DNA from 2 places in the Peribacillus sp. genome. Region 2 is predicted to be linked to the other one. Evidence: riboswitches for the same ligand, from Rfam matches in the RefSeq annotation. Region 2 holds a riboswitch; the other holds the start of a gene.
The links. A riboswitch is a leader RNA that binds a small molecule or an ion and turns the genes downstream of it on or off. The one in region 2 is predicted to bind S-adenosylmethionine.
Positions count from the first base shown of each region.

Region 1 (3,889 bases), on a different contig from region 2:
TTGCTGTTCTTCTGTCAGTTTATTTCCATGATGGGTTGAAGCAAATCCGCATTGCGGGCTTAAACACAATTGTTCATGTGGTACATATTGTGCCGCCTCTTTGATCCGTGATTTGATGGCGTCTTTATCTTCTAGTTCGCCATGTTTGGAAGTAACGACTCCTAAAACGACTTGAGCTCCGCCATTCGGAATATGTTTTAATGGTTCGAAATCTCCTGAACGATGATCATCATATTCCAAGAAGAATCCATCTACTTTTTCTTTGGCTAGAAGGGTCGGTGCAATAAGCTCGTAGCTGCCTCCAAAACGATAGGTAGATTGATAATTTCCACGACATAAATGAGTAGTGACCACTAAATCCTTGGGTTTACCTTCTAGCACTTCATTAATCACTCTTAGTGCTAAATCGGTTAAATATTCTCTGGAATATTTCCCGTCCTGATAGGTCACCTCTGGAGAAGAAAGCCCCGCAATATATACATCATCTAACTGTAAATACCTCACACCATGATCATAAAAAGCTTTTAATGCAGCTTTGTACGTTTTGATAATATCGTTCGCATAATCCTCAATGTCTGGATAAATTTCTTCATTACGGGTTCCGTTTGTAAATAACTGATTTGGGCTGGGAATGGTTTGTTTAGCGGCAGCACGACCGGCAACGATATCATTAAAGATAATAAAATCTTTAATAAATGGATGAGAAGGATTAAATGAAATTTTCCCTATATTTCGTAAAGAGTATTTCTCCGTTTCTACTCCCTTGAATTGAAGGCCTGTGTCTGGTATAAAGCCCTCAATTCCAGTTAAATGCTCTAAAAAGTCAAAATGCCACCACGTACGTCTAAATTCTCCATCTGTGACAACTTCTAATCCAACCTCAATCTGTTTATCAACCACTCGTTTAATTTCCTTTGTTTCGATTTCACGCAATTGTTCAAGTGTTATTTTGCCTTCTTTAAATTCTTTTCTTGCTGTCTTTAATGACTCCGGACGTAATAGACTCCCAACGTGATCTGCTTTAAAGGGTGCTTTTGTTAGTGTAATAGACATGTTGAGTTCCTTCTTTCTCTTCTAGGGTAGGATAGCAAATGATCGAACTGGGAAGCCGGAAGCTTTTTCTGGTTTCGGTACGATATTAAAAATAACTGCACCTTTTGCCGGCACCTTATCTAAGTTTGTCAGTAATTCAATTTGATAGGTATCTTGTTCAAGAACATAATATTCAGCTAATAGAGAACCGTTTTTTTGATAGTCAATACTGGCGTCAGTATCGAATGTTTCATGACCAATCGCTTTAATTTGTCTCTCTTGGAATAAGAATTCTAATGCTTCTACTGACCATCCAGGTGAATGGTTATTTCCCTGTTCATCTTTATTTTCGAATGCCTCTTGATTTGGCCAACGTTTACTCCAATCGGTCCTCAAAGCAACAAATGTACCTTCGTCAATCTTTCCATGCTCTGCTTCGAATGCCAAGATATCAACAGCACGTAAAGAAAAATCATGATTATCAGCGGATTCTTTTGACTTATCAATAACAACAAGCGGGAGGACTAATTCTTTAAGTGTTAATTCTTCTAGGAAGCGTGTGTCCCGAACAAAATGGATGGGGGCATCTATGTGTGTTCCATATTGCCCGGCAAATGAAAAATTTTGGGCGAAAAATCCATCATCATGATTGAAAAGAGTACTTATTTTTGCTTCCTCAAACGATGCAAAATGTGGTGAATCCGGTCCAAACGTATGTGTGAGGTCAATCCACTGTTTTTGTTTAATCAAGTCAAACGCCTTACTCAATTCATTCGTCATTTTACCCCTCCAGACTTTTTTAAAAAAAGGACAAAGAAAAAACCCCTATCTGAAAAAAGAAGAGGTTCTCAGCCAAAAGGCTGTCTCTTCTTATCTTCAAGCTTACGCTACTAGAATTAGCACAGTACTTACAATAAGTCTGCTGCTGAGGCTTCAAAGGGCTAGTCCCTCCACCTCTCTTGATAAGAAAGTGACTATTAAGTTAGTGAATAGGTTTACTTTACAACTGCTCACCCAAACTGTCAAGATTATTCTGAAAACAAAGTTAGTTTTTAATAGGGAATGTAATCGTAAATGTGGTTCCTTTCCCAAGCTTACTCTCTACACTAATGAATCCTCTCATCGAATGGATGAGCTGGTACGTAATCGTCAAACCAATACCTGTCCCTTTTTCTTTTGTTGTGTAAAAAGGCGTTCCTATTTTCTTTAACTGACTTTCCGTCATCCCTTTTCCTGTATCTTTAATCTCAATAAACACGAACCCAGCCGCTTTATACAACTTCACGTCCAGTAAACCACCCATATCCATTGATTCTATTCCATTTTTGATAATATTTATTAAGGCCTGTTTAACTTCTCCTCTATTTCCTTGAATGTAGAGGTTTTCCTCTAGTTCTGATTTTATATCTATATCGAGAATAGTCGAAAAAGAAGTCATGAGTTCAATCGCTTTTTTCACTTCAATAGAAAGATTTAATAGCGTTTTCTCTTCATTGTGTGGTTTTGCTAAAGATAAATAATCATTAATAATCCCTTGAGCATGATCCAATTCATCAATCGCGATGGTTATATAATTTTTCTGTGTTTTGGTACTTGCTTCATCTTCATTTAATAGCTGTAAAAATCCGCGGACAGAGGTCATTGGATTTCGAACTTCATGCGCTACAGAAGCCGCCAGCTGACTGATTACGTTTAATTTTTCGGCACGCTGAAGTTCTAAATCGATGGTTCGTTTTTGTTGAACATTCTCAATGGTATAGATAACCATTAATAAACAAATCCAGGAAATAAAAAAATAAAACAGCAAAAATGGAATTTGATTAAATTCCTTTGTCTTTAAATAAATCATAACTAATGTAAAGGTCATTATCCAGAACACAGAACTAGACACCACAATTTTATGTTTCATTTGAAGAGCGTCATATCGGTTCATATAATAGAGTAAAATCACAGTGGCTATCGAATAACAAATGAGTACATGATAAAATCCTTCTCCTCCAACAAAAAAACGAAAGACTAGTAACGTGATCAACGTCAGTAACCCTGGAGCTACTCCTCCGTATAAAAAGGCAATAATAAAAGGAACAATTCTAAAATCATATATATACCCCTCAGAAAAACGTACTGGAAAAGACATGGTTAATATAACCATAGCTAAAAGAATGAGAGTCAATTTAACATCTGGTCCTTTTTTATACGGTTTATTACGATCATTAATAAATAGTTGATAAACAAAAATAGGAAAGAGGACAATTAATATTTGAGTTAACACATAAATAGGTTCAACGGCTTTAAACATAAGGCCCCCCCCTTACTACTCACTATTCCTCGTCTGAAAATTTAAACTAAACCAATTTTAGGAATGTATAGGCATTATAGCACAAACCATCTTTTGGAATGCAGTGTTAATACTTTTTGTTTATATAGTCAGTGGATACTTCTGAATCCTTTTCATATACTGCATTATTTCGGTTACTAACAGGAGCGATCCTATGGTTGGCGGACCAATTGTACGATGAGAGTTTATTAACAATTCGATTACTGACAATCAAATTGTCGGGACTTCTAATTTCCTACGCACACAGCTCCCTTTTAACGGCACGTAGGATGAAATTTTAATCAGATTACCTTTAATACTCCTTATGCCCCATTTGCCAGAACGCTATCTATCTATGAGGATCCATGCATTGAGTCCGACATTATATCAAAGACACCCCCTTTACAACGAATATGGAAATTGGCTCGCAACCACAGATGTCAGCTATAGCCAGCATTCCGCAAATGACCAAATAAGTCAAACTACTAATGCCCTGCCTCCTGTTGGTGTATTTTTAACATCAGATATCCTTTACCTATC
Region 1 is NZ_JAZVJO010000263.1:347-4,235, forward strand. It holds gene AC52RT_RS08275 (5-methyltetrahydropteroyltriglutamate--homocysteine S-methyltransferase) at 1-1,053, opposite strand, end outside; gene AC52RT_RS08280 (cyclase family protein) at 1,075-1,812, opposite strand; SAM riboswitch class I at 1,900-2,001, opposite strand; gene AC52RT_RS08285 (ATP-binding protein) at 2,078-3,331, opposite strand; gene AC52RT_RS08290 (hypothetical protein) at 3,881-3,889, opposite strand, start outside.
Region 1: another riboswitch for S-adenosylmethionine. It lies ahead of AC52RT_RS08280 (cyclase family protein); the one in region 2 lies ahead of AC52RT_RS07390 (methionine ABC transporter ATP-binding protein).

Region 2 (3,889 bases):
CGTCGAGAGATTTATACTTTTGTGAGTAAATTCCGATTGGTTCGATATGAATGCCGCCAGCATTTACAAAGTCATACCCATTTTCCGCTATTTGCGCTTCTAAATAAGGAATATGTTGAAAATAGTTCGCATCCAAGTCTTTTTGCTCTAATGCTTTGTTCGGTAAAACATAATCTTGGAACGTTTCAATTTTTAGCTCGATTCCTTTTTCCTCAAGAAGAGGTTGAGCTTTTTCAAGTATTTCCGCATGTGGTACGTTTGAAGCACCCACCACTAGTTCCACTGAATCTTTACCGTTACCGCCTTTACCTGAATCGTCATTGCCGCATGCAGCAAGCGCAAATGTTAAAACGAGAATTAAGGCAAAACTGACTATCTTTTTCATAAATTCATCTCCTAGTTATCGCTTGTCTAATTTCGTTGTGAAAAAGTCACCAATGATTTGAATAATAAATACAATTAATAAAATGATAATCGTAGCGATTAGCGTCACATCATTTTGACCTCGCTGATAACCATCCAGATAAGCAAGGTTTCCGAGACCGCCTGCTCCAATTACCCCAGCCATCGCTGTATAACCAACAAGTGCAATCGCAGTAACCGTGATACCGGATATAAGGGCTGGTAATGATTCTGGGATCAACACTTTCCAAATGATCGTATTGATTGTTGCTCCCATTGACCGTGAAGCTTCAATAACACCTTTGTCAATTTCACGTAACCCTATTTCGACCATCCTCGCATAAAAAGGAGCTGCTCCGATAATTAACGCAGGAAGAGCTGCATTTTCACCAATCATTGAACCCATAACTGCCCTGGTAAATGGAATGAGAAGGACAATTAAGATGATAAACGGAATAGATCTGAATATATTAACAAATGCGCTAATGACCACATTTACAGGACGATTTTCCCATATGTTTCCCTTAGACGTCAAAAATAACACAAGTCCTAAGACAATTCCTAAAATGAAGGTTGCTACAATAGATATTCCTGTCATATAAAGTGTTTCATACGTTGCTTCCATCATTTCTTCCCAATCAACGTTAGGTAATAATTCTTCAATCATGTGAAATCACCTCCACGTCAACCTGCTGCTCTTTGATATATTGTAGAGCTAAATCCATCTCTGCTTGAGCACCATCGATATGAATAAAAAGCGTCCCATAAGCTCCATTTTGGGTTTGTGAAATTTTTCCTTGCACTATCGTAACATCTAACTTGAAAGATCGTACCAGTTGGGTAATTAATGGACTATTGGTCGACTCTCCGACAAATGTAAGCTGGATAACTCTACCTTCCGGGAAACGTTCCAATAAATGTTCAATTGTTTCCTTTGTTTCCTCTGGCTCCGTTACCTGTTGGACGAATCTCTTTGTAATGGGTTGAACAGGATGACGGAACACATCCAGGACAGGACCTTGTTCAACCACTTGCCCGCTTTCCATAACAGCAACACGGTGACAAATCTTTCGAATGACATGCATTTCATGAGTAATCAAAACAATCGTCAATCCTAAGCGCTTATTGATATCAACCAGCAGTTCTAGAATTGAATCAGTTGTCTGCGGGTCGAGTGCTGACGTTGCCTCATCACAGAGAAGTACCTTAGGATTATTAGCCAAAGCTCTAGCTATTCCGACTCTTTGCTTCTGTCCGCCGCTTAACTGAGATGGATACGCATCCTCTCTGCCTTCGAGACCGACCAGCTTAATCAATTCATTTACTCTTTTTTTCGCTTCAGTTTTCGAAACACCGGCAATTTCCAGTGGAAAAGCAATATTATCAGCTACCGATCGAGACCAGAGCAGATTAAAATGTTGAAAAATCATGCTGATTTCTTGTCGAGCTTTTCTGAGTTCTGTCCCTTTGATTTTAGATATTTCCCGTCCTGCCACAATAACTGAGCCATCCGTTGGTGTTTCTAGACCATTTAACATCCGAATTAATGTACTTTTTCCTGCTCCGCTATATCCAATGATTCCGAAAATTTCACCTTGATCTATCTTCATGCTGACATTATCGACTGCTTTTATTAACCCGCCTTGTGCCAAGCCTGTTCGGAATGACTTACTTATTTGTGATAATGTTATCAATAATCTCACCTCTTTATTCAATACATTCTATGAACTTAGTAATCTGACTCTCAAGAAAAACCTTCACATATATCGTTTCTCATTTCACCCTAAACATGTATTGAAATCTCAATTAAGAAACAAAAAAACCTTTCCGCAAGAGCAGAAAGGCTGGCTAAGAAACTAACCGTCCTCTCATCTCCCAAAGCATGACTGCTTTGTGTGAATTGGCACCTTTCCAAGGTAATCCTTGTCGGTTGCCGGGCTTCAAAGGGCACATCCCTCAGCCTCTCTTGATAAGAGTAAAACGTATATGTGATTGAAGGTTTCCCCTCGTTAAAAGTCCATAATAATTATTATAAAATAATATCATGAATAAAGAGATGATGTCAATCAAAAACATTGATGTCAGATGATCTTAAATGGTTTTAGCTGAGGTACTCGTAATCCCTGTTGCTTTTCCGATGCCATCTTCGAGCGCCTCTATTAAATCTTCAACGTTTTCAATGCCAACGGATAGACGGACGAGGTCAGCGCTAACACCTGATTTTAGTAATTCCTTATCATTTAATTGTTGATGAGTTGTACTTGCTGGATGAATAATTAAACTCTTAGCATCTCCTACATTGGCAACATGTGACCATAGATCGATGGAGTTAATCAACTTCGCTCCCGCATCACGGCCCCCATTAATCCCAAAGATGACAATAGACCCCGCACCCTTTGGCAAATATTTATCAACGAGTTTTTTATCAGGGTGATTAGTATTCCCCGGGTAGGTTACCCAACTGACAGCGGGATGATTTTCCAAATAGCTAACAATTTCTTTAGTATTGGCTAGATGCTCCTTCATTCTTACATGAAGGGTCTCTAATCCTAGCGTAAATTGGTACGCACTTTGTGCACTCAATGTCGGACCAAAATCACGAAGCAATTGCACACGTGCCTTTGTTATGAACGCAGCCGGACCCACTGCTTCACTGAAAACAATCCCTCCGTAGCTCGGATCAGGTTCCGTAAAGCCAGGGAAATTGGGCGAATTCCAGTCAAAGTTTCCACCGTCAACAATAATGCCGCCCAATGTCGTCCCGTTACCAAGCAGCCATTTAGTTGCCGAATGGATCACAATATCAGCTCCGAATTCAATCGGACGGCATAGATAAGGTGTTGCAAAGGTATTATCAATAATCAACGGTATACCATTTTCATGAGCAATGTCAGCAATGGCCTCAATATCTAATACAGTTAAACTTGGATTACCAATGGTTTCTCCAAAAATCGCCTTTGTTTTCGGCGTAATTGCTTTTCTAAAGTTTTCCGGGTCCTCAGGTGAAACAAAGTGAACCTTTATCCCATACTTAGGCAGAGTATTGGCAAATAAATTGTATGTTCCTCCATAAAGGGTGGAAGCTGCTACAATTTCGTCCCCTGCTCCAGCTAGATTGAGGATGGCTAATGAAATAGCAGCCATTCCACTTGCGACCGCAAGAGAGCCGATCCCTCCTTCTAGCAGTGCAACCCTTTCCTCAAATACTGTCACAGTTGGATTATGAATCCTTGTATATATATAGCCCGCTTCCTTTAATCCAAATAAATTGGCCGCATGCTCTGTGTCTTTAAATAAATAGGCATTACTTTGATGAATAGGCAGAGAACGTGCTCCTGTTTCATCCGTCTGTAATCCTCCATGAATACTCACTGTTTCAAACCGATAACTTTTTTCTTCTGACATTGTCTCATCTCTCCTTTAACAATCTTATTAGCTCTTTAAGGATATGTAAGAAACAAAAAAACCTCATCTAGTTTAAGAAGAA
Region 2 is NZ_JAZVJO010000234.1:2,068-5,956, reverse strand. It holds gene AC52RT_RS07400 (MetQ/NlpA family ABC transporter substrate-binding protein) at 1-385, opposite strand, end outside; gene AC52RT_RS07395 (methionine ABC transporter permease) at 401-1,069, opposite strand; gene AC52RT_RS07390 (methionine ABC transporter ATP-binding protein) at 1,062-2,096, opposite strand; SAM riboswitch class I at 2,268-2,378, opposite strand; gene AC52RT_RS07385 (O-acetylhomoserine aminocarboxypropyltransferase/cysteine synthase family protein) at 2,494-3,807, opposite strand.